4 regions of the Photorhabdus machadonis genome follow, and region 2 is predicted to be linked to each of the others. Evidence: predicted binding sites of a transcription regulator. Region 2 holds the regulator's gene; each other region holds the start of a gene.
The links. The regulator PurR, encoded in region 2, represses purine synthesis genes. The targets are predictions, from matches to a motif close to CANGCAAACGTTTGCNTG.

Region 1 (8,082 bases), 2.3 Mb from region 2:
TAACCAGGAGGTGGTCATGCTATATATCTTCGATATGGGTAATGTGATTATTGATATTGATTTTAAAAGAGTTTTAGCTGTCTGGAGTAATTTGAGCGGCACACCTCTTGCGACGTTGACGAAAAGTTTCTCTATGGGAGAAACGTTTGAAAAACATGAGCGTGGTCAAATTACTGATCTGGAGTTCGCTGATACTTTATGTCAGGAAATGAATATTTCACTCAGTTTTGAGCAGTTTGCTGCCGGGTGGCATGCTATTTTTATTGATATTCGGCCGGAAGTCATTCAGATAATGAATAAATTACGTGAAGCAGGGCATCGGGTTGTGGTGTTATCCAATACAAACCGTCTGCACCTGGATTATTGGCCGCATAATTACCCGGAAATTGCGGCATCGGCTGATGACCTCTATCTGTCCCAAGATTTGTCAATGCGTAAACCTGAACCTGATATTTTCAAATATGTTCTTAAGAAAGAAGGTTTTTCACCGGTTCAGGCAGTATTTTTTGATGATGTGTTGGAAAATGTGGCGGCAGCCGGTACGTTAGGAATAGAGAGTGTTCATGTTATTGACCGGCAGACAGTCCCCGATTATTTCAAGACAATCGGTTTTAATATTTAAGGAAAAATATGATTGCGTTAATCCAGCGGGTAACACAGGCAAGTGTTGTTGTTGAGGACGAAACTGTTGGGGCGATTGGTCACGGTTTGCTGGTATTGCTGGGTGTTGAAAAAGACGATGATCAACAAAAAACAAAACGGTTATGTGAGAAAGTGATAGGGTATCGGATATTCAGTGATGAGCAGGACAAAATGAATCTGAATGTCCAACAGGTTGGTGGCAGTTTACTGGTTGTTTCCCAGTTTACCTTGGCTGCTGATACTCAAAAGGGAATGCGCCCTGGTTTTTCTGGCGGCGCAAGTCCGGATAAGGCTGATGAATTATATCGCTATTTTGTTGAACGATGCCGCCAAAGTGGTGTAAAAACAGAAATCGGGCGGTTTGCTGCCGATATGAAAGTCAGTCTGACAAACGATGGCCCCGTCACTTTCTGGTTGCAGGTATAGCCACGAAAAGCAGCCAGTAACGCGCAATTACCCCCGATTACATATCATGATCAAAAGAAAGGGGCAGTTTCTATGTATCATCTGCGAGTACCTGAAACAGAACAAGAACTGGAAGCATATTATCGATTTCGTTGGGAAATGTTGCGTAAGCCATTGCATCTGCCTGTAGGCTCTGAGAAAGATGGTTATGACACCATAGCTCATCACCAGATGGTTGTGGATGAGAAAGGTAACCCGGTGGCGGTAGGGCGTTTATATATCAACGCGGATAGTGAAGGCGCCATCCGTTTTCTAGCAGTACATCCCCATGTGCAGGGCAAAGGATTGGGAAAACTGATCGCAATGGCCTTGGAATCCGTTGCCCGTCAGGAAGGTGTGAAACGGGTGGTATGCAGCGCCCGTGAGTACGCGGTAGATTTTTTCAGTAAACTGGGTTTTGAAAATCGCGGGCCAATTACCAGCCCGCAAACAACACCAGTTCGCCATTTTCTGATGATCAAACCTGTTGCGACACTTGATGATATTCTTCACCGGCCGGATTGGTGTAATGAATTGCAAAAAGCCTGGTACAGACATATTCCCCTCAGTGAGAAAATGGGGGTGCGGATTTCTCAATATACCGGTCAGAGCTTTATTACCACGATGCCGGAAGCAGGGAATCAAAATCCTCACCAAACTCTCTTTGCAGGTAGTTTGTTCTCACTGGCAACACTGACTGGCTGGGGATTGATTTGGTTGTTGTTACAAGAACGCCAATTGGGGGGCGATATTATTCTGGCTGATGCTGATATCCGTTACAAAAAGCCTGTTATTGGCAGGCCAAAATCTGTTGCGGATCTTAAAAATATGAGTGGCGATTTGGCTCGCCTTGCTCAGGGCAGCAAAGCGAGAGTGAAGCTGGAAGTGACTGTTAGCGGTGATCATGGGCTAGGTGCCGTGTTTACCGGCACCTATATGGTGCTGCCAAATGCTTACACGGCGATAGCTTAGGTTTACAGTGGCATCAAATATGCCACTGGTGGTATTTAGCACTATAGGATACAGATTTTGTGTGTTTATTAATCTGACAATCTTGGTTTGTGTCCACAATAGTCCTACGATAAGGGAGCAAACAGTCATAAGAGGGGGATATTATGAATGCGGCCATATTAAAAGTTCGTGTTCCTGAAGAACTAAAAAATGCGGTAGCGAGAGCTGCTCAGGATAACAGTTTGGATATGTCTAGTTTTGTCCGTCTGGTATTAACCAGAACGACAAAGGAACGCTACATTCCTAATGCCACAACGCAGGCGGCGATCCATATCATGGAAAGCCGGATCTTCTGATCTTCTATTGATTTATAAGAGAACTGAGCAAGAGGTTTTCTTATATCGGGTTGGAAGTCATGCAAAACTATTTAAGCTGTGATCGTATCCCAAATAGCCCAATTTTTGGGCTATTTGGTGTTGTTGGGTGTTGACACGGCTATTGCTTAATAACTGAACAGGTTTCACAGTTTATTGTAGATATCTGTCCTTTATCGATGGTTTGAGTTTCTTTGCCTGATTGTTTATCGGTAGCATCAAGTATGCCACTGAGGGAATTTTTTACGTTGTCAGCAGAAAGATCTCCTTGTATCCGCAAAGTGAAATTGCCTTTGCCCTGTAATTTCAATGGAACCCAGCCCCATTGATGCAAAATAGCTAAATCTGCATCCATGCCCTGAAAATTTAAAGTGAATGACTTCTGTGTTTGTTGATCTACTGTGCCTTTAATTTTCAGTAACCCATCATCAACAGAGGCATCTAATTGGTCGAGGATGAGTTTATTTCCCTCTGTGTGTAATTTAAGATAAGGGCGGTTTAATTCAACTTTGTTGAATGTTGCGCTGGTGGCGTTCAGATTTGAAGATCCGCTCCAAATCCCCCATCTTCCTTCTTTCAGTAATTCCACATTATGGACATAACCATTAAGAGCGGTGAGTTGGAATGGAAAATCGGGATTGATATCAATCAACAGGCTGTTATTAATCGTCATCTCGTTAATGGAAAATCCAGATATCCATTTAGGCAATGATTCTTTCAGTAACTGATGCCAGTTTTGTGGCAAGGTATAAGTTAAACCAGCCACCGTTGCATTTGCGATTTTGAACTGCTTTGTTTGGTGGTTCCATTGCGCTTTGATGTGGAATAATCCCTTTTCCCAGCGGGCGGTAAGATTGGCAATATTAAGCTCATTTTGAGCAATAAGAAGGTGACCAATTGTGTCGGTGACATGAAGATCATTAAGCGTAGTGTCCATGACGTTGAAATCAATCATGCCTTCTTTCCCTTGCCAATTCCCGTTAACCAAACCGATATTTTTTACTGTGGCATCCAGATAGTTAGCAGACCATTCTTTACCTTCCAACTTGGCATTAGTGAGACTCAGATTGTTAATGTTCACTGCGGGTAATTTACTGACTTTCCGCAATAATTCTTCAAGTGTCATTGAAGTCTGCCAGCGAATATCACTGATAAGTAAATTATCCCACTGCCAGCTCCCATCGGGTAGACGTTGCCCGTTACCAGATACCGAACCGTGTGCCAATGTTGCACCAAATGAATTGATAATCAGTGTATTCTGTTGGCTATTCCCTTGCATAATGACCTTTTCAAGAGAAATATCATTTAAGTTCAGCTTATCGGCACTGAACTGAAATTTCCCACTCCCTGCCAATTCATCTGATTGAGGGGTCCAGGGAGTGATGCCACCTGTAATATTTTTCCCTTGGATCTGCCCGTTTGCATTTTCTGACTGAATAGACATTTGATTGAGTTGCAGGATATTGGCGCTAAAAGGTAAGGATTTTTGCTGGCCTTTTAGCGCTAATTGGCCTTGTTGCAATAACAGACGGTGGAAATGACGCGGAGAAGTGAGTTGCTGCCAACTGAAATCGAATGCCGCAACCTGAGCCTTTAAGGTGAAGGAGTGTTGTTTATTATCGCTAAGGGCGATATTGGTGAATGTCAGAGTGCCGGGTTGTGACCAGTGATGTTCGATATTGCCAATCTGAACCTGATAATCACTGTGATTACTGAGCCATTGACTCAATTGGTGAGTGCCCCAGTTTGTCTGAATAACGACGTAAAGAGTGACTACTGTCAGTATTAACAGCAATAACAGAGTAACCAGCAATTTTCCTAACCATCTCATCATCAGGCTCCAATTTAATCAGCTTATAACTTCCTTTTATGCCGTAATTTTTGTGTTCACTCAAGAGGTGGTGAATAAAAGTTATGAACGAGGAGAAATTATTATTTGTAACGCTTGCATAATTGAACGATAAAACCAAAATACCAATAAATAACTATATTAGTTGTAAATTCTAATAATTTCATGTGATGAGATAAGTAAAAAATAAAGAGTGATTAGTGCTGCTTTATTGTTTTAGAATAACTTTTAGATATTGATCTTTGCTTGTTTTTATTTGTGCCTTTCATGATAAGTTATTTTTTATTAAGGTGTTGTGGACCTTGCATGAATTTGTTAATAATTATATTGTGTAATTAATGCAATTATTAAATCTATATTTTATCTCATGGAATATAGCCAATAACATCAGAATGAATTAATGTGTTAATGGATGGTTATAAGTGGAATAATGATTTTTTTTCGTAATTACTTCTATTCCTTTCTCAGTTTGACTGATGATTGAAATAAGACTTCATCGTTTACTTTCACCCATCTTCCAGCAAATAAATAACGTAAGGAATCTATTATGTCAGAAAGCATGAAACAAAAATCGTCGAATGCAAGCAGTATCCGCATGACCAGCCCACTTACTGGAAAGGAATTTCTGGATGGGCTAAACGATGGTCGGGAAGTCTGGGCTTATGGTGAACGTATCCACGATGTTGCTCGCCATCCTGCTTTTCAAAATCCAGCCCGCGCTGTTGCGAAACTCTACGACGCTTTGCATGATCCCGTTCATCGTGACGTACTGACTACGGCTACAGATACGGGTAGTTGTGGTGTAACCCATCCCTTTTTCCGTGTACCGCACTCACAGCAGGATCTCATTGCGGATCGTGATGCTATCGCCGCGTGGGCTCGTATGAATTATGGTTGGTTGGGTAGAAGCCCTGACTATAAGGCGGCGTTTCTTACCTCACTAGGCGTAAACCCAGAATTTTATGGTGAGTTTGCTGATAATGCAAAAAGCTGGTATGCCCGCTCACAGGAAAAAGTGTTTTACTGGAATCACTCAATTATTAACCCGCCGATAGATCGCCATCTACCTCCTGATGAAATTGGTGATGTTTGTATTCATGTTGAAAAAGAGTGCGATGATGGATTAATTGTCAGCGGCGCTAAAGTCGTTGCCACGGGGTCGGCGATTAGTCACTACAACTTTATTGGTCATTATGGCTTACCGATAAAGAAACGGGAATTTGCGTTGGTTTGTACCTTACCGATGAATGCGCCAGGACTGAAATTAATTTGTCGTCCCTCTTACGCACTGGCGGCTGATAAAATAGGCAGCCCTTTTGATTACCCGCTCTCTTCCCGATTTGATGAGAACGATACGATTATTATTATGGATAAAGTAAAGGTTCCTTGGGAGAACGTATTTATCTATGGCGATGTAGATAGAGTCTCGTTATTTTTTGCTGAATCCGGTTATTTCCATCGGGCTATGCTGCATGGTGTGACCCGGTTGGCGGTTAAACTTGATTTTCTTTGTGGATTAATTATTAAGGGGGTTGAAGCCACGGGTACGAAGGATTTTCGTGGCGTACAAACACGGGTTGGTGAGGTCTTGGCATGGCGTAATATGTTTTGGGCGCTCAGTGATGCGATGATTAAATCTCCGGAGTCCTGGGGTAAGGATGCCCTATTACCTCGATACGAGTATGGAATGGCGTATCGTTGGTTTATGACGCTGGGTTACCCGCGGGTAAAAGAAATTATTGAACAGGATTTAGGGAGTGCCTTAATTTATGTTAACTCTCATGCCAGCGATTTTTCCAACCCAGAGCTGTCTCCCTATCTTGATAAATACGTGCGTGGTTCTAATGGTTACAGCGCAGTTGAGCGGGTCAAGCTCATGAAACTGATTTGGGACTCGATCGGTACCGAATTCGCTGGCAGGCATGAATTATACGAGCGCAATTACTCTGGCAACCATGAGACCGTCAGAATAGATGTGTTATTGGCCGCCCAATCGTCGGGTTTAGTGGATCAATGTAAGGGATTTGCTGAACAGTGTATGAGTGAATACGGTCTTGATGGTTGGATCGGTGACGATTTTATTTGGCCTTCCAGCCGCTAGGCTAAACCATAATCACGCACAACTTTGATTTTATGTGCGTGATTATTAAGTTGATTATCTGCTCTGGAATTTTTCAGTGTCAGACCATCCATAATCCGCTGTGTATCGTGAGCAGGTAGCTTCAGCGCCTGACAGATTAAAATTGCTGGCGTGATGACCGCGACAAACATTGCCAATAAATGCTGACAAGCAGCAAACAGAGTTTGTGGCAGTGGTGGGCATGATGTGAAATTCCGGGCCGACAAAAAACGCATTTTAATCATCTACTGTGCAAAAGCAATCGTTTGCGTAAAAATTCTGTTCGTTGCTATGATTCGCTCTGGTCACATTTTTATATGTTTTAACTTGTGTTTGTTGCAGATTTTTTTTCTAATCCAGCGTTGCCTGCTTTTGGCGTTTTCTAAAGGATGAGTATAACGTCGTAATAACTTACATAATTTTAACAATATAGCTGGGGTACATAGATGTATCATCTTGATGTTTATGGCACGCTCGTTGCGTCCGCATTAGTACTATTACTTGGGCGTAAACTTGTACAATCAGTTCCATTTCTTGAAAAATACACCATTCCTGAGCCGGTCGCCGGTGGCCTGTTAGTGGCTCTGATTCTTTTAGTTGTTAAACAAACAATAGGTTGGGAAATCAGCTTTGATTTGTCTCTTAAAGACCCTTTGATGTTAACTTTCTTCGCCACTATCGGTTTGAATGCCAATCTTGCCAGCCTGAGAGCAGGTGGTAAGGTCCTTTTAACGTTTGTCTTCATCGTTGTTGGCTTGTTGCTGGTTCAGAACACGGTGGGTATCGCCTTGGCTAAACTGTTAGGTTTGGACCCATTAATGGGCTTATTGGCGGGGTCTGTTACGTTATCTGGTGGTCATGGTACGGGGGCCGCTTGGGGTAAACTGTTTAGTGAGCGTTACGGTTTTGAAAATGCAACAGAAGTGGCAATGGCCTGTGCGACTTTCGGTTTGGTGCTGGGTGGCTTGATTGGTGGTCCGGTTGCCCGTTTTCTGGTGAGAAATACCGCAACTCCAGGCTTGAGGTCAGATGATACGGAAGTGCCAACCGCATTTGAGAAGCCTTATACCGGTCGGATGATCACTGCGTTGGTCATGTTGGAAACAATCGCATTGATCGCTATCTGTTTGATGGCAGGTAATTTTATTTCTGAGCTTATGCAAGGTACATGGTTTGAATTACCGACATTCGTCTGTGTGTTGTTTATCGGGGTTATCCTCAGTAACAGCTTGTCGGCGTTAGGTTTTTACCGGGTATTTGACCGGGCGGTTTCTGTCTTAGGTAACGTGAGTCTTTCGTTGTTTCTGGCAATGGCGTTGATGAGCCTGAAATTGTGGCAGATGGCATCTCTGGCATTGCCGATGCTGATCATTCTCACCATCCAAGCCATCGTCATGGCGTTGTATGCAATTTTTGTCACCTATCGTGTGATGGGGAAAAACTATGACGCTGCGGTTTTGGCGGCGGGTCACTGTGGTTTCGGCTTAGGGGCGACACCGACTGCTATTGCGAACATGCAGGCGATTACCGATCGCTTCGGCCCATCTCATGTGGCGTTTCTGGTGGTACCGATGGTCGGCGCGTTCTTTATCGATATCGTTAACGCGATTGTGATTAAACTCTATCTGCTGTTACCGATGTTCCCGGCGGTGTAGGGGTAAATTACAAGATACTGCGCCAGCTATTCAGTTGGTGCAGTATTG
Region 2 (8,082 bases):
TGCATGGGTATAAAAAGAATTTTAATGTAAAATCTGATTTCGCTTTTTTAGAAGAAACATCAATAGACGATGTAAAACAAAAAATATCCGATTGTGATTTATTTATTTTTCTTTACGCATCATCAACATTAAAGAATGCATCTCCACAAGGGCCAGAATATTTAATCAAAATAAGAAAATTTATTACTGAATCGTGGAAGAAATCAGTACTGTTTAAAGATTATGGCCCTCATTTTATTGAGGCATTTAGTGAACCACAAACATCAATAGCAGAAAGGAACAAAAAGTTGATTGAACTATCAAGTCAATCACAGAAGATTCAATATACAGATAAGCAAGGAAACTCAATTATAGGTTATTTGGAGAAAGGCCATAAGTGGACGTCCATTGATGGTAATGGAAATCTTGATGTTATTCCTGGAGAAATTGCGAGCCATATAAAGAATCTTAATGGTAGTGTTAGTTTTAGTGGCACTTTTTTGAGTACTGCGCCATTTGCCATAAAATATGGGGTTGTCAATGATATGATGACGATAAATATAAAAGAAGGTGAAATCATTGGGTTTGATTGTGACAATGCGGAATTTAATAGAGACTTTAATTTATATCTAAACCATAATCACGGAAATCGCGTTGTTGAAGAGTTTGGTATTGGTACCAACACGGGAGTGAAAGCGCTTTACGGCAGAAATGCGGGTTTTGAAGAACGCCATCCTGGTTTACATCTTGGCTTGGGAGGCGGTGTAAAGGGAAGCCATCATTTAGATTTGATATTTTCTGGTGGAAAAATAGCATTTGATCAAACGACCTTTTTTGATAATGGCTATATTGGTTATTTTCGTTAGTGAAAAATATATTTATAAGCCACAGTGGGTTCCCACTGTAGCCTTGGGTTAATTACCGGGCTACCCGTAACCCACCTTCAATACCTTTTGGGCTGAACATGATTTGCCATAATTGAATATCGCGCGCACGAAATGCACCTGCACTGGCATTCAGATAATAGCTAAACATGCGTTTAAATGTTGGACTATAGCTATCTTGTATCTCCGGCCAACGGGCAATAAATCTTTCATACCAGGCCATCAGTGTGCGATCATAATCTGCACCAAAATTATGCCAATCTTCCATAACAAAATGGTTTTTGCTGGTGTGTGCTATTTGCTCAATAGAAGGCACGCAGCCATTGGGGAAAATATATTTGCTGATCCACGGATCAGCGCTGGCTTTACTTTTGTTGGAGCCGATGGTGTGCAGCAGGAATAAACCATCAGGTTTTAGGTTTCTTTGAACAACGTCGAAGTAAGTTGAATAATTCTTCGGTCCGACGTGTTCAAACATACCAACAGAAACAATCCTATCAAATTGCTTATGTAAATCTCGATAATCTTTCAGAATAATGTTTACGTCCAGATTTTCACATTGTTGCTGTGCATATTTCTGTTGTTCAACTGAAACGGTTACACCGGTTACGGAAACACCATAGTTTCTCGCAGCATAAAGCGATAACCCTCCCCAACCACACCCAATATCCAACAAGGTCATACCTGGAGAGAGCTTTAATTTCTTGCAGATGAGCTTCAATTTATCAAGTTGAGCCTGTTCTAATGTTTCAGCTTGTTTCCAGTATCCGCAGGAATATTGCATATGAGGGTCAAGCATACGGGTAAAAAGATCATTGCCTAAATCATAATGTTTATGACCGACAATCCATGACCGTTTTGGCGTTTGTAAATTACGTAAGCGGGTTATTGCGATTTTCAGTGTATCTTTGAAATTACTGGGAATTTTATTTTCTAATCCAGCCCGTAAAACGCGATAAAAGAAAATATCTAACTGCTCACAATCCCACCAGCCAGCCATATAACTTTCACCTAATCCCATTGAACCCTGTTGTAAAACTCTTTTATAGAAATCAGGATTTTTTACCTGGATATCATAGGGATTGTGACCATTAATCTGAACCCCTGCTTCTTGTAGCATGTCATTGGCAATTCGCTGCCAGGAATTGGAATTAGTGACGGTTTTTTGGTTTTCAATGTGCGATGAACTCATATACTCTCCAGGGTTAGGGTGGTGGAATATTGAGGGGGTTCGTTTTCGCTAACAAAGCAGAATGCGAGGGAGCAAAATGCAAAAAATAGCAAAAAATTAAAGCGAGAAACCCTAAAAATTACTAATCCATAAACTTAATGGGGGCCATCGTTGTTCCTGAAAACCTCAAATTCAGGTTATTTAAAATAAGGAACTTGTATGAGTATAAAAGCGGAAAATTGTTTCATCAATTAATAAATAAAGACTGTAATTAATTGATAATTAACAGTCTTTATTGAAGTAACGATTTGATTAATATCAGGAATGTTTTTCAACAACTTGAATACAGCGATCAGCTTTTTTTTCCCACTGTATAAAATATCCTAGTGCCATCAGAATAACGGTAGAAGCCATGACAGTGGTTGTCGATATAAGTGGATTGTTGACAAATGCTGAAACAACCAGGCTGGCAATAAAACAGAGTCCTAATTGGAGCGTGTTTTGCAATGCGGCGGCTTTTCCACTGTCTTGTGGGTAAGCGGATAAAGCATTAGAGACTGCAATGGGATATGAAGCACCATTCATAGCGGCCATAAAACAGAAAGGGACTAGAATTGTCAACAGAGTTGGTTCGCTGAATGTTGCGATTAAATACAGCACAATCATGCTGACAGCATAACCAGCCAACAGATAAGGGAAAACAATTTCACTCCTTATTTTGGTTAAGATACTGCGGCATCCATAACCACCAGCCATAAAGGCTAACGTTTGAGGTACATAACTCAGACCGATGTCGTTTGAGTCATATCCCATATGACTAAGAATGAAAGGCGAACCTGTTAACCAGGCGAAAAAACCAGCACTGCATGATGCAAATATCAGGACGTTGCCACTGAACACCGGCGATTTTAGTAACGTAAAGAAAGATACATGGCTTTTCTGCGTTTCAGTCTCACTGTTTTTTTTGCGGTTTTCTTGCAGGAATAGAGTAGGCAACAGCAGTAATAATGTAATTGCCAGTAATACCAGGAAAATAATACGCCAGCCGCCATGTTGTAACAGCCAGGCGCCCATCAAAGGTGCCAGAGCAGGGGAAAGTGCGACTAGGGGCATAATCGTGGCAAAAACGCGTTTGATACGGTTGGCATCATAACGATCAATAACTAATGCTTGCCATGAAACCGCCGCTGAACAAACACCTATGGCTTGGATAAAACGCAAAACTAAAAGTTGCGTGGCGTCTGTTACCCAAAGCATACCCAGACAGCCGACAGAAAACATTAATAACCCGATGATGATAATAGGTTTTCTTCCAAAGCGATCTGAAAGAGGCCCCCATAAAAGTTGAGCAAAGGCAAAGCCTGCAAGAAAGATGCTCAGGCTGGCACTGATTGCTCCCGCCGATGTGCCCAATTCTTGTTGCATAGAGCCGAATGCCGGTAGATACATATCAATAGCCAGGTAACCTAGCATACTCAAGCCTGCAAGGTAGAACATGAACTGACCTGAGTTTTTCATTTGATTACTCTCTTTGGATATCATGATTGAAATAACTTGCTGTGTAGGTAGATAAGAATATTTGTACATATTCTATATGCCGTGATTTTTACTTGTGAAACGGTAATATTTGGATAATGCTGTGAAAAAAATTGAAAGGTAAAATTATGTGGTCAGAATATTCACTTGAAGTTGTGGATGCTGTTGCCAGAACGGGAAGTTTTAGTGCTGCTGCATCAGAACTTCACCGTGTCCCTTCGGCAATCAGTTATACCGTAAGACAACTGGAAGAATGGCTTGCCGTCCCGTTGTTTGAACGTCGTCACCGGGATGTGGAATTAACGGAGTCAGGCAGTATTTTTATCAAAGAGGCGCGTGCTGTTATCAAAAAAATGATTGACACTCGTCATCAATGCCAACAGGTTGCAAATGGCTGGAGAGGGCAATTCAGTATTGCTATTGACCGTGTTGTTAAACCAGAACGCAGTCGTCAGCTTATTCTTGATTTTTATCACCATTTTCCTGATATAGAGCTGTTTATTCATCAGGAAGTATTCAATGGTGTATGGGACGCGCTGGTGGATAGCCGGGTTGATGTTGCAATCGGTGCCACCCGGGTAGCGCCGGTAGGGGAAAGGTACAGTTTCCGGGATATGGGATTTATGCCTTGGCTGTGTGTCGTCAGTACGGGCCATGCTTTGACTCAGCTGACCGGTCTACTGTCTGATGATCAAATGCGGCCTTATCCTAGCTTGTGTCTTGAGGATACATCCCGCAATTTACCGAAGCGTGACACCTGGACTCTCGATAATCAGCGCAGGCTGGTGGTCCCTGATTGGGAGTCTGGTCTGGCTTGTCTGAATGAGGGGTTATGTGTGGGAATGGTGCCTAAGCATAGGGCAATGCCACTGATCCGGCAGAAGAAATTGGAAGCATTGGCATTAGAGCAGCCTTTGCCAGATAGCCCATGTTGTTTGACATGGGTGCAAAATAGCCATTCTCCGGCATTAAGTTGGCTTCTTGGCTATCTCGGCGATAGTGAAACTCTTAATGCTGAATGGCTTCAGGATGTATAGGGAGGATTAACGGCGATAGTCGATAAATGGGCCATCGGTGACAGAACGCCGCTCAACCAAACGTGGATGTACTTCAATAGTTTGTGCATCTTCACGTTTACTGACGATTCTGTCCAGTAACATGGAAAATGCCATTTGTCCCAGACGTTCTTTTGGCTGATGGATAGTTGTCAATGCCGGAGAGAAATAGCGGGCGTTGCGTATATTGTCGTAACCGATCACAGAAATATCCTGTGGGACACGTAATCCTAATTCATCAGTAGCACAAATAGCCCCCATTGCCATAACATCGCCACCACAGAAAACTGCTGTCGGGCGCTGTTTTTGATTCAGAATTTGATGCATGGCTTTGTAGCCCGATTCTGGCTCAAAATCCCCCTGAACAATCCATTCTTCTCTGATTGGAATGCTGGCTTCTTTTAATGCTTTCAAGAACCCCTGATGACGGCCCCCACCGGTGTTTCGTGCCAAGGGACCCGGGATTGCACCAATATCACGATGACCACGCTCAATAAGATAGCGACCAGCCAGATAACCGCCGTGGAATGCGTTATCAATAATAGTATCAATGAAATCACCTCTGGCTTGTCCCCAATCCATGACGACCATGGGAATATTGCGATAATCTTCCAACATTCCTAATAACTGTTCCGGGTATTCTGAACACATCACCAGTAATCCATCCACCCGTTTTTGTGCCAGCATGGCCAGATAGGCTTTCTGTTTATCAATGTTATTGTGTGAGTTACACAAAATCAGCGTATAGCCCTTGCTATAACAACTGTTTTCAACAGATTCAATAACTTCAGCGAAATAGGGGGCTTCGCTGGACGTTGCCAGTAATCCGATCGATTTTGTATGGTTAACTTTCAGACTGCGGGCAACGGCACTGGGTGAATAATTCAGTTCTTTGATAGCAGCCCAAACGGCAGCCTTGGTATCTTCGGCGACGAAACGGGTTTTATTAATAACATGGGATACAGTAGTGGTTGAAACACCAGCGTGTTTAGCCACATCTTTGATCGTTGCCATGAGATGAAAGACTCCTGACCTTTTGGTCTAAATTTAAAACTCTTTGTTAATCGTTTGCCAGTATCTTTATACATTAGGGTGTCTGCTGGCAATACGTTAGCGATAAATCCTGAATTTTGTCTGATCTGGCTCAAAAGTGAAAGCAAAAATCAATGTTATAAAATACAAGGTGATCGCTATCTTATGTTTTTTCCTTAATGTAAGGATAATTAACCATGTTAATTGAATGGTATTTGTGGTTATAGACTTCTATTCAGAGGAGGATCGATGAATACTGATTTGAAACTTGGCTTATTTACTGCGGTGAGCACGTTGGTGATGATTGCCATTTTTGCCGCTGTTTGCTTGACCTTTGCCTGATGTTTTGAGTTGATTAGGTGATGTAAAAATTGGGTTTTTATATTGCAAGGAAAAAGGGCAGACAGCTTCAATGGCTTATCTGCCCTTTGAATGTTAGTACGGATGGTCATCAGGCAAACTGATGGTGATTAACCCAGGTTATTCAGGTTTACAACATAAATGTTATGGTGTTTGCCACAGTGGTATTCCAGTGTTTCGGTGGAGATATGTGGTTCTAATGCATCTTTAGCATAAGGCAGAATGGGTCATTCAAAAGACATTGATTACGCCTTTTCTTTTCGGGTTTTAGTGCCCTGTAAATCGTGCATTCAGTAGGACAAAGCATGGCGAAGAGCAAATGAAGCTAATTATTGTGTGGCTATTTTTGCTAATTATCTTAACAACTTCCACGATAAATAACAGTCAACAAGAAACCATCCGTTCCAGGATAAGAAAATATCAGGATGCATATTGGTGAAAGAAAATGGTATTCTCCGCCAATATTGTGACGATGTTGGTTATCAACATACTGTTGGTTTAAAGGAAATAAAAATGACGACTATTGATAAGATTGAGCGCCAAATTAAAGAGAACCCGATTCTGCTGTATATGAAAGGCTCCCCTAAATTACCAAATTGTGGATTTTCTGCACAGGCGGTTCAGGCTTTATCTGCATGTGGTGAACGTTTTGCTTATGTAGATATTTTGCAAAATCCAGATATTCGTGCAGAATTGCCAAAATATGCTAATTGGCCAACTTTCCCTCAGCTTTGGGTCGAGGGTGAGTTGGTCGGTGGATGTGATATTATCATTGAGATGTATCAGCGTGGTGAGTTACAAACATTAATTAAAGAAGCCGCTGATAAATATCGCTCTCAGGACGAAAACGCGACAGAGTAATTTTTAAATTAGCGACAGGCTATGATGCTATCTCCCCATATGTTGAAATATGGGGGTTTTTGTTATTGCTTAAATTTCAATTTGATTGAATTAATCTTATCGTTAGCTATAAGTTTATCCGGTTTTTTCTTCTTCTGTTATCGCTAAGGGCCAGCCACCAAGTTGTTTCCAGCGATTAACCATTTCACAGAATAATTCAGTGGTACGCTCAGTATCATATAAGGCGCTGTGAGCCTGATTATTATCGAATGCGATCCCGGCTGTGGAACAGGCTTTTGCTAAAATCGTTTGTCCTAATACCAGGCCACTTAAAGCCGCCGTATCAAAAGTCGCAAATGGATGAAACGGATTCCGTTTCAGTCTGGTGCGTTCTGCGGCAGCCATAACAAAGCTATGATCAAAGTTAGCATTGTGCGCAACGATAATGGCCCGACTGCAATGATTGTTTTTTATCCCTTTACGAACCATTTTAAAAATAGCGTGCAAAGCTTCATATTCGCTTACTGCGCCACGTAGCGGATTTGATGGATCGATGCCGGTAAACTCTAGGGCTGCTGGTTCAAGATTTGCTCCCTCAAATGGCTCAATATGGAAATGAAGTGATTCGCTGGGCACCAGCCAACCTTGATTATCCATCTCCAGTGTGATGGCGGCAATTTCAAGTAACGCGTCTGTTTTGGCATTAAAGCCGCCAGTTTCAACATCAATAACGACAGGGTAATAACCTCGAAAACGCCCACTAAGGACGTTTGGCTCTTTTTTGTCAGACATCAGATTGCGTTACCCAGGGCGTTGCTGGCATTTTTGTTTTCGATAAGTTCAATTTTGTAACCATCTGGATCTTCAACGAAAGCAATAATGGTTGTTCCACCTTTTACCGGACCGGCTTCACGGGTAATGTTACCACCTGCTTTGCGAATAGATTCGCAAGTGGCTGCGACATCATCGACACCCAATGCAATATGACCAAAGGCATCTCCCATCGCATAATGGTCAACTCCCCAGTTATAAGTTAACTCGATTACCGCCCCTTCGCTTTCATCTGTGTAGCCAACGAAGGCGAGTGAGTACTTATATTCTGTATTCTCACTGACGCGCAGTAGGCGCATCCCTAATACTTCAGTATAAAAATCAATGGAACGTTGCAGATCACCAACGCGGATCATGGTATGGAGTAAGCGCATAATTACCTCTCATTTAATGG
Region 3 (8,082 bases), 140 kb from region 2:
AAAAGAGTTGCTGGCATGGCACGATGGCTGGCCGTGGCAGTTGTATGGCGGGTTGGTCATGGAGCTTATGCAACAGCCTTATCCGTTACTGTTTGCAAACTTGAATCGCAGTGAAGTTAAAGCTGTTTGCTGCAACCCGCCGGTTCTCCAGGGAGATATTTCCGTTGCCAAAAATGTAAAATCGCGGATTGAAGCGACGATTAAAGATGCTCACGGCGGTGAAATAACAGCACACCAATTATCTGTTATGACAACGATTCAGCAAATGCGGGATCGACGAATGGCAGAGCAGTTACTTAAAGCCCCGACACCTGCCACATTGATTGCGGGTGCATACCATGCAACGAAAATAATGGGTGTTCCTTTACATGTTAAGGATCTGTCACCACAAGAGGATCTGGTGGTGCTGATTATGGCTGAAAAAGGCCATGTATTGGACAGTCAACATGCTGACTATATCTGGTATACACCAGCAAAAAAACCATAGATATTTTAAGTAAATGATGGTTTCTTTCCGGTAGTTAAAGGGCCTTGGCACATGGATGTGCGCAAGTTAACGATATATATAAAAATAATTTTCATTAGCATATGAAATTAATTATCATTACTAAATGATAATTAAAATTATGCGCTGTAATCCATGTTGACGCTGACAAACCCCATCCTTCAAACCAGTCCTTTTAAAAAAGGACTAGCTGTTGCTATTGCTGCTCACCTCATTTGGATTGTGTGGATTATCTATCAGCCAGAAGAAATCTCTGGTGAACTGATGCCCCCTCCGGCCGTGATGATGGAATTTTCATTGCTGACAGAAGCAACACATCAAGTACAGAAACAATCTATTGGTATTGAACAGCAGCTTTCTGTTGCCAGTCGGCAGCAGGAAAGTGCGGTCAATGAGATGAAAACACCTGAGCTTATTAAAAATGAGCAGGCTCAAATACGGGTGCATAAGCCTAAAAAACAAAAAAAGAACCCGGAAGAGCTGAAGAAAACATCGCAAGTGAAGCGACAGCAGGCAGAGGAAGAGAGTGAAAAATCTCAGAATAGTGCTGCCAGGGTAAGCAGTACCGCTATGTCGGCTAATTTGACTTCGAGGGTTGCGGCCTCTTATAACAGTGATTCAGATACTGTCGTTGATGCGGATGCTTTATGGCGAGCTGAGGTTATTGGGCATTTGAACCGTTATAAACGTTATCCCGAGGATGCACAGAGAAGAAACCGCACTGGCCGGCCTACAGTCAGGTTCACCATTAATAAACAGGGTTATGTAACTAACAGCGACTTAGTCCGTCGCTCAGGTACCCATTCTCTGGACAGGGAAGCGAAGCAAGTTCTGGCGAGGGCGCAGCCATTACCGATTCCTCCTGATAGCGTTTTAAAAGGCAGTGAAATTACGATAGAACTGCCGATTGATTTTAATTTAACTAATCGAATCTTTTAGCGACTTAAGGACAGCAGATATGCTAAGGCAGCAAGCACGGTTTGCCCTGAAAACTAAAGGGCTGTTATTCACGTTTTTATTGAGCGGCTGGTTGAATTCTGCCGCCGCAGAGGGAGAAATTATGTCACCAAAGGCCATGAAACAACCACATCAGATGACGATTCACGGTGATACCCGTACAGATGACTATTACTGGATGCGGGATGATAATCGTAAGGATCAAAAAATCATTGATTATCTGACAGCCGAGAATAAATACACCGAACAGATGCTGAAACCCGGAGAGCAATTGCGGGATACATTATATGAAGAAATGGTCGGCAGGATGAAACAGGATGATCAGTCTGTACCCTATACTTATAACGGGTATATATATCGTACCGTCTATGAAGCTGGAAAAGATTTCCCGATTTATCAGCGTAAACCTGTTGAGGGTTCATCAGATTGGCAGGTTCTGGTTGATGGTAATGAAAGAGCTAAAGGTCAGGAATATTATCAACTGAGTCATTTTGCTGTCTCTCTGGATAATAAACGTATTGCAATTGCTGAAGATACTCAGGGGCGCCGTAATTATCAGATCTCTTTTAAAGACATCGCTGATAATCAGTGGAGTAATGACATAATACAAAATACTTCTGGCAACATTGTTTGGGCAAATGACAGCAATACACTGTTTTATGTGCGCAGGCATTCACAGACTTTATTGCCATACCAAGTATTTTGTCACCAATATGGTACAGATACCACTGAAGACCAGAAAATATATCAGGAAGAAGATGAGCGTTTTTATTTAGGCATAGCTAAAAGCTCCTCTCGTGATTATATTATGTTGTCGATAACCAGTAATTCAACTTCTGAATATTTGCTGATTGACGCGAATAAGCCACAGGCTGAACTTCAGGTATTTTCTCCTCGTCAGGAAGGACGGGAATATTATATTGACCATTTCCGTGACCATTTTTATATTCGCTCAAATCATGAAAACGAAACTTATGGCCTTTATCAAACTGATGCCATAAATACGCCGTGGAAAACAGTGATAGCTCCGCAACAGGAGACGGATCTTGAAGATTTTGCACTGTTTAATAACGGGTTGATCGTTCAGGAGCGAACGAAAGGATTGCCGACAATTCGTCAGATTGATTGGGAAACTGATCAGGAAAAACAGATTAAGTTTGATGATCCAAGTTATATGGCATGGATTGATTACAACCCTGAACCTGATACCGATGTTGTGCGTTATGGTTATTCATCTATGACAACACCAAGCTCAACATTCCAGTGGAATATGAAAACCGGTGAGCGGGAATTACTTAAACAGCAGGAAGTCAAAGGCTTTGATAAACATCATTATGAGAGTCAGCGTATTTGGGTGAAGGCCCGTGATGGCGTGGAAGTTCCTGTTTCTTTGGTTTATCGTAAATCACTGTTCAAAAAAGGCCAGAACCCGATCCTGATATATGGTTATGGGGCTTATGGTATGAGTATGGACCCTGCATTCAGTTCACCACGATTGAGTTTATTGGATAGAGGTTTTGTTTATGCATTGGTGCATGTACGTGGCGGTGGTGAATTAGGTAAAAAATGGTATCTGCAAGGTAAAGTCGAAAATAAAATGAATAGTTTTAATGACTTTATTGATGTAACCAAGGCATTGATTGCTCAGAAATATGGCGACAGCAAACGGGTTTATGCTATGGGAGGCAGTGCTGGTGGTTTGCTGATGGGTGCTGTGATTAATCAGGCTCCAGAATTATATCGTGGTGTGGTTGCTCAGGTTCCATTTGTTGATGCGGTGACTACTATGCTTGATCCTTCTATTCCATTGACCGTAGGTGAATATGAAGAGTGGGGTAATCCTGAAAATAAAGAAGATTATCTTCGGATTAAATCATATAGTCCTTATGACAATATAAAACATCAGCGCTATCCGAACTTATTAGTCACAAGTGGATTGCATGACTCACAGGTTCAATATTGGGAGCCGACCAAATGGGTAGCAAAATTACGGGATATGAAGAAAGATAACTCTATTTTATTATTGGAAACCAATATGAGTGCCGGGCATGGTGGTCAATCAGGTCGTTTTAATCGACTGAAAGACACTGCACTGGATTACAGTTTTATTTTGATGCTGGATGATGCTAAGAAATACTTTCCGCAATTAAAAGATAACTGAAAGAAATTATAAATATAAGTTTATTCTTTAAAGCACTGATAAGTATTTATCAGTGCTGAACCTTTTTATTATTTTTTTAAAACTGACATGTGAGCAAATATTTATTTGTATGAAATTTGGGATAATTTAAATGAACATAATGACAAAAATAGCAGGAGCCAGCGTTGTTTTTATTGGGCTTCAAGGGCTTGCTTATGGTGATTCATGATATGGAGCTCAGTGGGCGGAATTATCATAATAAATTCACCCGCCGTCATATTGATAGTCGGGATATTTACCTAAAATACAATTACACACCATTCAGCGAATGGGTTGATATAAAATTACTGGTTAGCACCAGTGAGGGGACTCAACGCTACGAAGGTGATTCACTTTATAGGCTGCTGAATAGCAATGCTAAAAATAGATCAGATGCAATAGATATCAGTAATATCAGCCGTTTCGGCTATGGTGATACAGATTTTGAACTGACATTCGGCAGTAAGTTGATGAAAACCAAATATAGCAAGGAAACGGATAGTATTTATTCTGGTCAAGGTCAAGATGAAGAAGAAAGGAAAAAATATGAAAAAATGGATAGTGAAGCAAAAGAAAATAATGTTTTTGCACCAAGAGGTAAACAAGATATTGCCAGCATTTATGGCGGACTGAAAATTAGTCGTGGAATTTATCGGGCAGACATTTCGTTTAATTATATGGACTACAGTGTCAAAGGCCATAAACCGGCTTGTGATTTGCGGATCCCTTGTTTCCCTCAGTGGGAAACTGAATTGGATTTGAAACAAAATGGATTTAATCCAAGTGTTTTACTATCAGCAGAAATTATTCCTGAATTCCAGCCATTTGTCAGTTATGCCCGTTCAATGAGAGCACCAAATATTCAGGAAACTTTCTATAGTAATGAAGGTGGTGGATCAATGAACCCATTTTTGAAAGGAGAGACATCAGACACTTATCAAATTGGCTTTAACAGTTTCCGCCCAGACTTGATTGTAAAAGGAGATACCTTCCGCCTGAAGGCTGCCTGGTATCAATCTAAAATAAAAGATTATATTCTCAGTGATATCTGGCTTATCTGTGGCAATAGGAAAACATGTAGAGATGATAGTTCAGTAGATTACGATACAGTCGATCCTAACATAAAAATGTATATCTATCACAATAGTCTGATGCCGGTGAAAATACACGGGTATGAAGTTTCTGCTGATTATGATGCGGGTATATTTTATAGCAAATTGGCTTATAGCTGGCAAAAAATGCGCCAGCCAACTTCTGCCGCTACAGCGCATTTTGGTGCCGATCCCGTGTCACAATTGCCTGATAGTTTTATGACTCTGGATACTGGTGTCCGTTTATTTGATGAGAAAGTCCGTATTGGTGCGATTGTTAAATATACTGGTGATTCTCATAAGATGGACCCCGATCAATATAATTTTGATGACGATGGGCGGGTTATATTGCAAAGAGAACCTAAAATCCCAACAATAGTCGATCTTTATAGTGATTATCAGATAAATAAAAATGTGCTGTTGAAATTTTCAGTACAGAACTTGGCAAATAAAAATTATTCTGAAGCACTTAATCGCGCAAATTCGTCTCCATTAATGATTGAACAAACTTCGTCTATGCAAACAGCCAGAGGCCGGACTTATATTGCAGGTGCAGAAATCCGTTTCTGATATAGGAAAAATAAGTGGCAAGGAATGCCACTATTTCTGACTTACTGGTCGTTTTTTACGTTCTTTCTTGATCTTAACCACTTCACTTTCAATCCAGCCATCTTGTAACCGGGTTCTCAAAGCATCACCAACATGGACTTGCTTGGTTTGTTTCAGTAATTTTCCATCAGGGGCTTCGCTGATGCTATAACCACGGGCCAGTGTTGCCAGTGGGCTGACGGCTTCCATTCGTGAACAGGAGACGGCAAATTTTTCTCTGAAACGGCTGATTTGTCGTTCGATTGCTTGTTTTAGCCGAAAATCTTGTTGCTGAATCTGTTGGCTATACTGGCGGATCTGCTGACTGGGTTCTGAATACCCGAGCCGTTGTTGCAATTTCTCATAAGCCAGATCGCTTTGTCGCAAATGTCGTTGCAAGCTATCAGTGAGTCTCTGGCGTAAACTGACCAGTAAGTTTTGCTGACGAGCCAACCGTAAATGAGGGTGCTGTTGTTGTAAACGGTGAGAGAACCGGCTGAAAACCTGCTGTTTCTGCGCAAAGAAGTAATCCATTGCCATTTCCAATCGCTGTTGTTGCGACTGGATTTGACGTAACAATTCGAGCTGATTACGGCTGACCAATTCAGCGGCTGCTGATGGTGTCGGGGCCCGCAAATCTGCCACGAAATCAGCAATGGTAACATCCGTTTCATGGCCGACGGCACTGACTATCGGAATATCACTGTGAAAAATCGCTCTGGCGACACGTTCATCATTGAAACTCCATAAATCTTCCAACGAGCCACCACCACGCCCGACGATCAATACATCACATTCCTGCCTTTCATTAGCTAATTCAATTGCCCGAATAATCTGTAACGGTGCTTCGGTTCCTTGAACGGCTGTTGGATAAATGACGATTGGCAATGATGGATCACGGCGTTGCAAAATATTCAGCATATCATGCAGGGCGGCACCACTGGCTGATGTAATCACCCCAAGCTGTTGAGCAGGAGAGGGAAGGGGTTTCTTATGACTCTGATCAAATAATCCTTCGTCACTGAGTTTCTGTTTCAATAATTCAAACTGCTGCTGTAACAGGCCATCACCGGCGGGTTGCATACTTTCAACAATAAGCTGATAGTCTCCCCTAGGTTCATAAAGCGTAATTGCTGCGCGAACTAAAACCTGCTGGCCGTTTTGTGGTTTGAATGTCGCCCGTTGATTACTACTGCGAAACATTGCGGCCCGCACCTGAGCGCGTTCATCTTTCAGTGTGAAATACCAGTGGCCGGAGGAGGGTTGAGAAAAATTCGATATTTCAGCACTCACCCAAATTCTGCCCATTTCCATTTCGAGCAGTTGACGGACCGTCTGATTGAGGCGGCTGATAGAAAAAATTCCAGTATTAGAAGGTAGTGACATTTGAGCCAGATCAAATTCCAAAACAAGGGCTTAATTCACTGATACTAACGTTCGTTATGAAGTAAGCAAGAAATTTTTTCATAAAATGCTGGAGGCAACCGATTACATTCTGTATAATGCCGCAGCAATATTTTATTCCTTAAATTGTCCGCAGCCTGGTGAGATATTGCTTATGTTACGAATTAAAAAAGAAGCTTTAACCTTTGATGATGTTCTGTTAATTCCTGCCCACTCTTCTGTTCTGCCTAACACTGCTGACCTGTCTACTCAACTGACTTCCACTATTCGCCTGAATGTTCCTATGTTGTCTGCGGCGATGGATACCGTAACGGAATCCGGCTTGGCTATTGCACTGGCTCAGGAAGGTGGAATTGGTTTCATCCATAAAAATATGTCTATTGAGCGTCAGGCAGAAGAAGTTAGTCGGGTGAAAAAACATGAGAGTGGTGTTGTGGCAGACCCCGTCACTGTGACGCCTAAAACCACGCTGCGTGAAGTTCAGGCACTGACAAAACGTAATGGTTTTGCTGGCTATCCTGTTGTTACCGAAGGAAATGAGTTAGTTGGTATTATTACGGGTCGTGACGTTCGTTTCGTTACTGATCTGGATCAGCCGGTTACTGCGGTAATGACACCTAAAGAGCGTCTGGTAACGGTAAAAGAAGGTGAAGCCCGTGATGTTGTGTTACAAAAAATGCACGAAAAACGGGTTGAAAAAGCGCTGGTGGTTGATGGAGACTTTTATCTGCTTGGCATGATCACGGTTAAGGATTTCCAGAAAGCGGAACGTAAACCTAATGCCTGTAAGGATGAGCATGGACGTTTACGCGTTGGGGCTGCGGTTGGTGCGGGTGCCGGTAATGAAGAGCGTGTTGATGCGTTGGTTGCCGCCGGTATTGATGTTCTGTTGATTGATTCATCACACGGTCATTCTGAGGGGGTATTGCAGCGTATCCGTGAAACCCGCGCTAAATACCCGAATCTACAGATTATAGGCGGTAACGTGGCGACGGGAGAAGGTGCAAAAGCGTTGGTAGCGGCTGGTGTCAATGCGGTTAAAGTCGGTATTGGTCCTGGTTCTATCTGTACTACCCGCATTGTGACAGGTGTCGGTGTGCCACAAATTACCGCTATCTCTGATGCGGTTGAGGCGCTGGAAGGCACAGGGATTCCGGTTATTGCTGATGGTGGTATCCGTTTCTCTGGTGATATTGCAAAAGCAATTGCCGCTGGGGCCTCTTGTGTCATGGTTGGTTCCATGTTGGCAGGAACGGAAGAATCCCCAGGAGAGATTGAGCTGTTCCAGGGGCGTTCATTTAAATCTTATCGTGGAATGGGCTCTCTGGGCGCGATGTCTAAAGGTTCTTCCGATCGCT
Region 4 (8,082 bases), 660 kb from region 2:
CTATAGGTCGTGTCTTTGGCGAAAGATTATTTACCAACCCGGATTCGAAAATTTTCCGCCGACGTTATCTGGATAAAACACATGAATTTTATGAAAAACATGGCGGGAAAGCCATTATTTTAGCGCGATTTGTACCAATTATCAGAACATTTGCACCATTCGTTGCAGGTATGGGGAAAATGTCTTATCGTCATTTTGCTGCTTATAACGTGATTGGCGCACTGGTTTGGGTACTGTTATTCACTTATGCTGGTTATATATTCGGTGATATGTCAATGGTACAACAGAATTTGAAACTGTTGATTGTTGCTATCATCTTTATCTCAATCCTGCCCGGAGTGATTGAAATCTGGCGTTACCGTCGTGCGGCGATGAAACAGAAAACCAATAACCCGTAACAGGTTTGAGCAGTTTTTTATCCACACTGTAATAGCATTGTGGTTTAATGGCACATATAACAAAGCTGGCACAAGCCAGATTCAGACGGAAAGATCATTCAATGAGCTGGATTGAAAAAATTCTTAATAAAAGCAACATTACCCAAAGTCGTAAGGCAAATATCCCAGAGGGAGTTTGGACTAAATGTGATAGTTGCAGTCAAGTGCTCTACCGTGCTGAGTTAGAGCGCAATCTTGAGGTTTGCCCTAAATGTGATCATCACATGCGTATTTCGGCGCGTACCCGGCTGGAGACTCTCCTTGATGAAGGCGCAAAAACTGAATTAGGGGGAGAATTAGAGCCGAAGGATATTCTGAAATTCCGCGATTCTAAAAAGTATAAAGACCGCATATCGGCAGCACAAAAGCAAACTGAAGAGAAAGACGCACTGATCGTGATGAAAGGCACGTTGAGTGGTATGCCGGTGGTGGTTGCTGCTTTTGAATTTGCGTTTATGGGGGGGTCAATGGCTTCTGTTGTTGGTGCCCGTTTTGTTCGCGCGGTAGAACAGGCGCTGGAAGACAATTGTCCTCTGGTCTGTTTTTCTTCCAGTGGTGGTGCTCGTATGCAAGAAGCGTTGATGTCACTGATGCAGATGGCGAAAACCAGTGCTGCTTTGGCAAAAATGCAGGAGCGTGGTTTGCCTTATATCTCTGTGATGACTGACCCGACAATGGGCGGTGTTTCAGCGAGTTTGGCAATGTTGGGTGATATTAATATTGCTGAACCAAAGGCATTAATTGGCTTTGCCGGTCCACGTGTTATTGAGCAGACAGTACGCGAGAAATTGCCACCAGGTTTCCAACGCAGTGAGTTTTTGCTGGAAAAGGGGGCAATTGACATGATTGTTCGTCGTCCTGAAATACGAGACACACTTGCCAGTTTGCTTTCTAAACTGACTCATCAGCCGCAATCCGGTACTAAACCCGTTGTTGCTGAATTTGTGGCAGAACCCGCTGATGTTGAGGCGGATATTCAAATAAATACCAATAAAGAAGATGTCTGACACTTTGCAAATTCCTCAAGTCACGTCGCCGCTGATGACGTGGCTTTCCTATCTTGAAAACCTGCATATTAAAGCCATTGATATGGGGCTTGAACGTGTAGGTAAACTAGCTCGAACCTTGGATCTGGTTAATCCTGCGCCTAAGGTGATAACCGTATCCGGCACTAATGGTAAAGGCACCACCTGTTGCACTATCGAATCTGTTCTGCTAGCGGCTGGGCTGAGAGTGGGTGTGTACAGCTCTCCGCATCTTGTACGTTATACTGAAAGAGTCCGCATTCAGGGTAAAGAGTTACCTGAACAGGAATTCTGTCGTGTATTTGCGGATATTGAATCCCGTCGTGGTGGTATTTCACTAACTTATTTTGAGTATGGCACATTAGCGGCTCTGCAATTGCTTAAAGAAGCTTGCCTGGATGTGGTCATCTTAGAAGTTGGCTTAGGTGGGCGGCTGGATGCGACTAATATTGTGGATGCCGATATTGCAGCCGTTACCAGTATTGCACTCGATCACATTGACTGGTTAGGGGCTGATCGCGAACATATTGGTCGTGAGAAAGCGGGTATTTTCCGCAAAGATCGTCTTGCTGTGGTGGGTGAACCGGATATGCCATCTTCTATTGCGGAAGTCGCGGATCAACTAGGGGCCAGGTTGTTCCGCTGTGGTATTGACTGGCGCTTTTCTCAACAGGGGAAAGATTGGCACTGGCAATCTGATGATATGCTATTTAGTCATCTGCCTTTGCCAAATGTTCCTCTGATGAATGCCGCAACCGCAATGGGTGTTATTTGTTGCCTATTACGACAAGGAGATAAAGTCAGTCAGGCTATTAATGAAAATGCCATCCATCAGGGGCTGCAAAATGCGCAGTTGCCTGGGCGTTTCCAAATAGTTCATGAAAAGCCGTTGTTGATTCTGGATGTGGCGCATAACCCGCATGCAGCGGCTTATTTGGTACAGAAATTAGCCCTGTTGCCCCGTCAACCGGGCAGTAAAATTCTTGGTGTAGTGGGTATGCTTGGCGATAAAGATATTGCCGGCACACTGGCTTGCCTGTCACAGCAAATTAATGAGTGGTATTGCGCTCCGTTGACTGAACTGCGTGGTGCAGATGCACAGGCATTGGTTGAGCATCTTGAACAGCCACGGGTATTTACTGATGTGGAAAGTGCCTGGTATCAGGCAATGGCAGATGCTGATGAACAGGATATTGTTGTCGTTTGTGGTTCATTCCACACAGTGGCGCATGTCATGGAGGCTCTGGACAGGGAGAAGCGAAGTGGCAAGTAAATTTCAAAATCGTTTGGTCGGCACAATTGTATTGGTCGCACTGGGTGTTATTGTGCTGCCTGCATTGTTGGACGGCGACAAGAAATATAACGAAGATAAGTTTGCATCAATTCCCCTGGTTCCGAAGCCTGGGGATGAGCAAGAAATTGAATCTATTCCTCCCCTTAATTCGCCAATATTATCAATTCCTCTGGAAGATGAGACAGAGATATTGCTGCCGGAAACACTGGAGCAGCCGGAAATACCATTGGTGACAGTTCCATCGCCACCCGCACCGATAGTGCCTCCTGCTGTTCAACCTGAAGTCAAACCTCAACCACAGATTAATCCTGAACAAAAACTGGGCATTAAGCAGCCAGCGTCGGCTAAGCCAGAGATTAAACCGAAGCCTGAAGTTAAACCAGTTGAAAAAGCACCGCAAGGGCAAGCATATATTGTACAACTAGGTGCCTTGAAAAACGCTGGAAAGGTGGATGAGATCGTTGCCAGACTGCGGTTGTCGGGTTATCAGGTCTATACGGTACCTTCATCGCCAGTGAATGGGCAGTTAACCCGAATATATGTCGGTCCGAATGCGTCTAAACAACAACTCGACTCGGTGTTATCAGAACTAAAAAATCTGACAGGATTACAAGGGCAGGTAAGAAGCTATAGACCGTAATAAAGCTGACGATGCCTATGTGACGAATAGGATAATTGTGATGAAATTAAGTAATAAATATTAAGTGACTGCGGCGATAATGCGTTTCCCATATCGCCGCTAATTATTTTCAGTGGAATAGGAAATCTGCTACGCAAACGTTTTCGTTTTCTGTTAAAATGCACCTGAAACGGATGCCGGGCGTCTATTTTGGAATTAAAACATGGTTTGGATTGATTACGTTATTATTGCCATTATTGGCTTCTCGGCATTAGTTAGCCTGATTCGTGGGTTTATTCGTGAGGCGTTGTCACTGGTCACTTGGGGATGTGCTTTCTTTGTGGCAAGCCATTTCTACTCTTACTTAGCGGTCTATTTTACCCGTTTTGAAGATGAACTGGTGCGTAACGGAATCGCCATTGCGCTTCTGTTTATTGCGACTTTGATTGTCGGTTCCGTGGTGAACTATGTGATAGGTTCTCTTGTGCAACGGACTGGATTGTCTGGTACTGATCGGGTACTTGGAGTCTGCTTTGGGGCATTGCGTGGTGTGCTGATTGTTGCTGCTATTCTGTTTTTTCTGGATACATTCACACCATTGCCTCAAAGTGATGACTGGAAACAGTCACAATTGATCCCACAGTTCAGTCATATCATCAGGTGGTTCTTTGACTACCTGCAAAATGCGTCAAGTTTCCTGCCGGAGAAATATACCTCTCCGCTTGGCTGATGAGGAAAAACTACATGTGCGGTATTGTTGGTATCGTCGGTTTTACACCGGTTAACCAGTCGATTTATGATGCGTTGACGGTGCTTCAGCACCGTGGGCAAGATGCTGCTGGCATTGCTACTATTGATGGTAACAATGGGTTTCGTTTACGCAAAGCCAACGGCTTAGTGAGAGATGTGTTTGAAACCCGGCATATGCTGCGTTTACAGGGAGCGATTGGGATTGGTCATGTTCGCTATCCGACGGCGGGCAGCGCCAGTGCATCGGAAGCCCAGCCGTTTTATGTGAACTCTCCATTTGGTATTACATTGACACACAATGGTAATTTGACGAATGCGCATGAATTAAAAAGAATGTTGTTTGAAAATGCCCGTCGCCATGTGAATACCCCGTCAGATTCCGAGATTTTGCTCAATGTTTTTGCTAATGAATTGGATCGTTTCCAGCATTATCCGTTGGAACCTGACAATATTTTCGCTGCGGTAGCGGCAGTGCATAAACAGGTTCGTGGTGCTTATGCCTGTATTGCGATGATTATCGGTCATGGGTTAGTCGCTTTCCGTGATCCGCACGGCATTCGTCCGTTGGTGTTAGGCAAGCGTACTCTGAATGATGGCCGTAATGAATATATGGTCGCTTCTGAAAGTGTTGCATTGGATACGCTGGGTTTTGAATTCCTGCGGGATGTTGCATCGGGTGAAGCGGTTTATATCACTGAGAAGGGCCAGTTATTTACCCGCCAGTGTGCTGAAAATCCTTCTCTGACTCCTTGCTTGTTTGAATTTGTCTATTTTGCCCGTCCAGACTCCTTTATTGATAAAATTTCGGTTTATAACGCCCGTGTGCGGATGGGGAATAAGCTGGGGACGAAAATTGCCCGTGAATGGGAAGATCTTCATATTGATGTGGTTATTCCTATTCCTGAAACTTCCTGCGATATTGCTCTGGAAATTGCCCGTATACTGGGTAAACCCTACCGTCAGGGATTTGTGAAAAACCGTTATGTTGGCCGGACATTTATTATGCCGGGTCAACAGGAGCGCCGGAAATCAGTCCGCCGTAAACTGAATGCTAATCGTGCGGAATTCCGCGATAAAAATGTGCTGCTGGTGGATGATTCTATTGTTCGTGGTACAACATCAGAACAAATTGTTGAAATGGCTCGTGAAGCGGGAGCGAAGAGGGTTTATTTTGCTTCTGCGGCCCCGGAAGTGCGTTTCCCGAATGTTTATGGCATTGATATGCCAAATGCAAATGAATTGATCGCTCATGGACGTGAAGTTGATGAAATTCGTCAGCTCATTGGTGCAGATGCGTTGATATTCCAGGACTTGACGGATCTGATTGATGCCGTTCGTGAAGAAAACCCGGATATTGAAGAGTTTGAATGCTCCGTATTTGATGGCATTTATGTTACCAAAGACATTGACCAGACTTATCTCTATTATCTGGAAAATCTGCGTAAAGACGATGAAATGACATTGAATAATCAGAACGAAATCGAAAATCTGGATATCTATAATGAAGGTTGATGACCTTCGGATTTAAAATCGTTGTCCAGTGTCAGCACGAGGAAAAAATGAAAAGATTGATCGTGGGGCTTACAGGAGCAAGCGGGGCTATTTATGGCGTCAGGCTGCTGCAAGTTTTACAACCAGTTGACGGCGTAGAAACACATCTGGTCATCAGTCAGTCCGCTCGTCAGACACTGGCACTTGAAACAGATTATAGTTTGCGGGATGTGCAGGCGCTGGCTGATGTTGTGTATGACAACAGAGATATAGCCGCTGCTATCTCTTCTGGTTCGTTCAAAACTTCGGGTATGGTCGTTTTGCCATGTTCAATGAAAACCCTTTCAGGTATTGTTCATAGCTATACCGATGGATTAGTGACCAGAGCGGCAGATGTTGTATTGAAAGAAGGCCGTAAATTGGTGCTGGGTGTGAGAGAAACGCCATTGCATTTGGGGCATCTCAGGTTGATGACTCAGGCGGCCGAAATAGGTGCGGTGATCATGCCGCCAGTGCCTGCATTTTATCATCGCCCTGAACAGATTCAGGATATTGTTGACCAGACAGTTAATCGGGTGCTCGATCAGTTTGATATCGAGCTGCCTCATGATCTATTTACCCGTTGGCAAGGTGCTAAAGGTGTTGAGATTTAGTGTGTAGCAGGTCTTCAAAAGCGTCCTTTAGCTGAAAATAGCGGAAGCCAAAACCAGCTTGTTCCAGTTTATGCGGTATTGCCTGCTGTCCTCCTAGTACCAGTGCCGCAGCTTCTCCCATTAATAATTTCAGCACAAAAGCAGGTATGCGGATAATTGCAGGGCGGTTCAATACTTCTCCGAGTGTTGCGGCAAACTGATCATTATGTACCGGATAAGGGGCGGTAATATTAAAAGGACCGCTCAAACCGGGCGTCATCAACAGGTAATAGATACCATTTACCATATCATCAATATGGATCCAAGGCAGATACTGCTTTCCGCTACCCATAGGGCCACCCAACCCAAGACGGAAAAGCGGTAACATTTTTTTCAGTGCACCGCCATTTTTTGCCAAGACAACGCCGGTACGTAAAAGACAAATACGGGTTTTATCACTGGCAGCTTGTAATGCAAGTTGTTCCCATCGTTTACAGAGTTGATGAGTAAATTCATCATTGGGTGGCTCATGTTCTGTCACAATTGCCTGATCCTGATCGCCGTAATAGCCCACCGCAGAGCCGGAAATAAATACTTCTGGTGGTGTCTGACTGGCATTGATTAACTTATTGAGCTGTTCTGTTAATATCCAGCGGCTTTGGCACAGCTTTTCTTTTTGCGTTGAAGTCCAAGGTTTATTTGCTATGGGTTCGCCAGCGAGATTAATAACGGCATCAAAATTATTGAGGTCCGTTTTATCTTTCAGAGTGGTCCAGCATTCGGCTTGTTTACTGAACAAAGAGTACACTTTTTGTGGTGAGCGGCTCAGAATGGTAATGGAATGGGATAGGGAAAGAAGCTGGAAAACCAGACGGCTACCAATCAAGCCTGTTCCTCCGGTGATTAAAATATGCATAACCACTCCTATAACCTAAGTTTATATAGAAACTATAGCAGGGATATCAATGCTGATGATTTAAAATACAGCTATCTGTTAGCCGGATCAAGTTTTGCGGGGAAATAGTTACCCCGCAGACAGGTATCAGGCTTTGCTGTAGGCTATTTGGGTAGCGCGGCGTTGGCTAATAGTATCAAACCATTTTTTCACTGCCGGATAATTGTTCAGATCAATATTTTGACGTTCATAGGCACGAACCCACGGATAAGTTGAGATATCAGCGATACTGTATTCCTGAGCACCCAAATAGGATGTTTTTTCCAATTGAGTATTCAGAACCTTATACAAACGTTTTGTTTCTTCTTGATAACGATTAATCGCGTAAGGGACTTTCTCAGGCGCAAAGTGACTAAAATGGTGATTTTGTCCCAGCATTGGGCCAAAGCCACCAATTTGCCAAAACAGCCATTGCAGGGTTTGAATACGTTCACGTACATCTTTGCTGAGTAACTTACCCGTTTTTTCTGCCAGATAAGTCAGAATGGCACCGGATTCAAAAATGGCGACAGGTTGGCCGCCATCGGTGGGTTGCTGATCAACAATAGCCGGAATTTTATTGTTAGGAGAAATTGCAAGAAATTCAGGTTTAAATTGATCTCCCGCACCAATATCAATTCGGTAAATGTTGTAAGGAAGGCCAGCCTCTTCAAGAAAGAGCGTGATTTTGTGACCATTTGGTGTTGGGGCATAATACAGGTCTATCATAGAACCTCCAGTGGGACATGAAATTGTATTACATATTACATTAGATCTATCCAAGAATAGCCAATTCAGACCTTGTGCCCATTCCCGCACTGGTTGGCGATCATCCGTATTGCCGGGGGTGAAGAATTTAACCGACAACAACTCCCCCGGTCATGAATCATCAGATGAAGC

Region 1: gltS (sodium/glutamate symporter) is a predicted target of PurR. The motif match lies at 6,635-6,652, and genes of this name have one in related genera.
Region 3: guaB (IMP dehydrogenase) is a predicted target of PurR. The motif match lies at 6,798-6,815, and genes of this name have one in related genera.
Region 4: cvpA (colicin V production protein) is a predicted target of PurR. The motif match lies at 3,527-3,544, and genes of this name have one in related genera.

Annotation. Positions count from the first base shown of each region.
Region 1 covers NZ_CP199761.1:226,586-234,667, forward strand. Annotated here, with positions in the region: gene yihX (glucose-1-phosphatase) at 17-622, shown strand; gene dtd (D-aminoacyl-tRNA deacylase) at 631-1,068, shown strand; gene fabY (fatty acid biosynthesis protein FabY) at 1,141-2,058, shown strand; gene ACUN2T_RS01135 (hypothetical protein) at 2,202-2,393, shown strand; gene ACUN2T_RS01140 (AsmA family protein) at 2,533-4,245, opposite strand; gene ACUN2T_RS01145 (4-hydroxyphenylacetate 3-hydroxylase family protein) at 4,820-6,361, shown strand; partial or broken gene ACUN2T_RS01150 (solute carrier family 23 protein) at 6,451-6,579, opposite strand; gene gltS (sodium/glutamate symporter) at 6,826-8,034, shown strand.
Region 2 covers NZ_CP199761.1:2,564,713-2,572,794, forward strand. Annotated here, with positions in the region: gene ACUN2T_RS12205 (leucyl aminopeptidase) at 1-845, shown strand, start outside; gene cfa (cyclopropane fatty acyl phospholipid synthase) at 898-2,055, opposite strand; gene punC (purine nucleoside transporter PunC) at 2,353-3,552, opposite strand; gene punR (DNA-binding transcriptional activator PunR) at 3,699-4,607, shown strand; gene purR (HTH-type transcriptional repressor PurR) at 4,614-5,639, opposite strand; partial or broken gene ACUN2T_RS12230 (superoxide dismutase [Fe]) at 6,134-6,241, opposite strand; gene ACUN2T_RS12235 (Grx4 family monothiol glutaredoxin) at 6,531-6,878, shown strand; gene rnt (ribonuclease T) at 6,993-7,649, opposite strand; gene gloA (lactoylglutathione lyase) at 7,649-8,062, opposite strand.
Region 3 covers NZ_CP199761.1:2,421,171-2,429,252, forward strand. Annotated here, with positions in the region: gene ACUN2T_RS11515 (ChaN family lipoprotein) at 1-487, shown strand, start outside; gene ACUN2T_RS11520 (TonB family protein) at 641-1,444, shown strand; gene ACUN2T_RS11525 (S9 family peptidase) at 1,566-3,623, shown strand; gene ACUN2T_RS11530 (TonB-dependent receptor domain-containing protein) at 3,833-5,302, shown strand; gene xseA (exodeoxyribonuclease VII large subunit) at 5,333-6,706, opposite strand; gene guaB (IMP dehydrogenase) at 6,879-8,082, shown strand, end outside.
Region 4 covers NZ_CP199761.1:1,903,921-1,912,002, forward strand. Annotated here, with positions in the region: gene ACUN2T_RS09405 (DedA family protein) at 1-398, shown strand, start outside; gene accD (acetyl-CoA carboxylase, carboxyltransferase subunit beta) at 500-1,444, shown strand; gene folC (bifunctional tetrahydrofolate synthase/dihydrofolate synthase) at 1,437-2,735, shown strand; gene dedD (cell division protein DedD) at 2,725-3,396, shown strand; gene cvpA (colicin V production protein) at 3,599-4,105, shown strand; gene purF (amidophosphoribosyltransferase) at 4,120-5,637, shown strand; gene ACUN2T_RS09435 (UbiX family flavin prenyltransferase) at 5,685-6,269, shown strand; gene ACUN2T_RS09440 (TIGR01777 family oxidoreductase) at 6,250-7,164, opposite strand; gene ACUN2T_RS09445 (glutathione binding-like protein) at 7,291-7,911, opposite strand.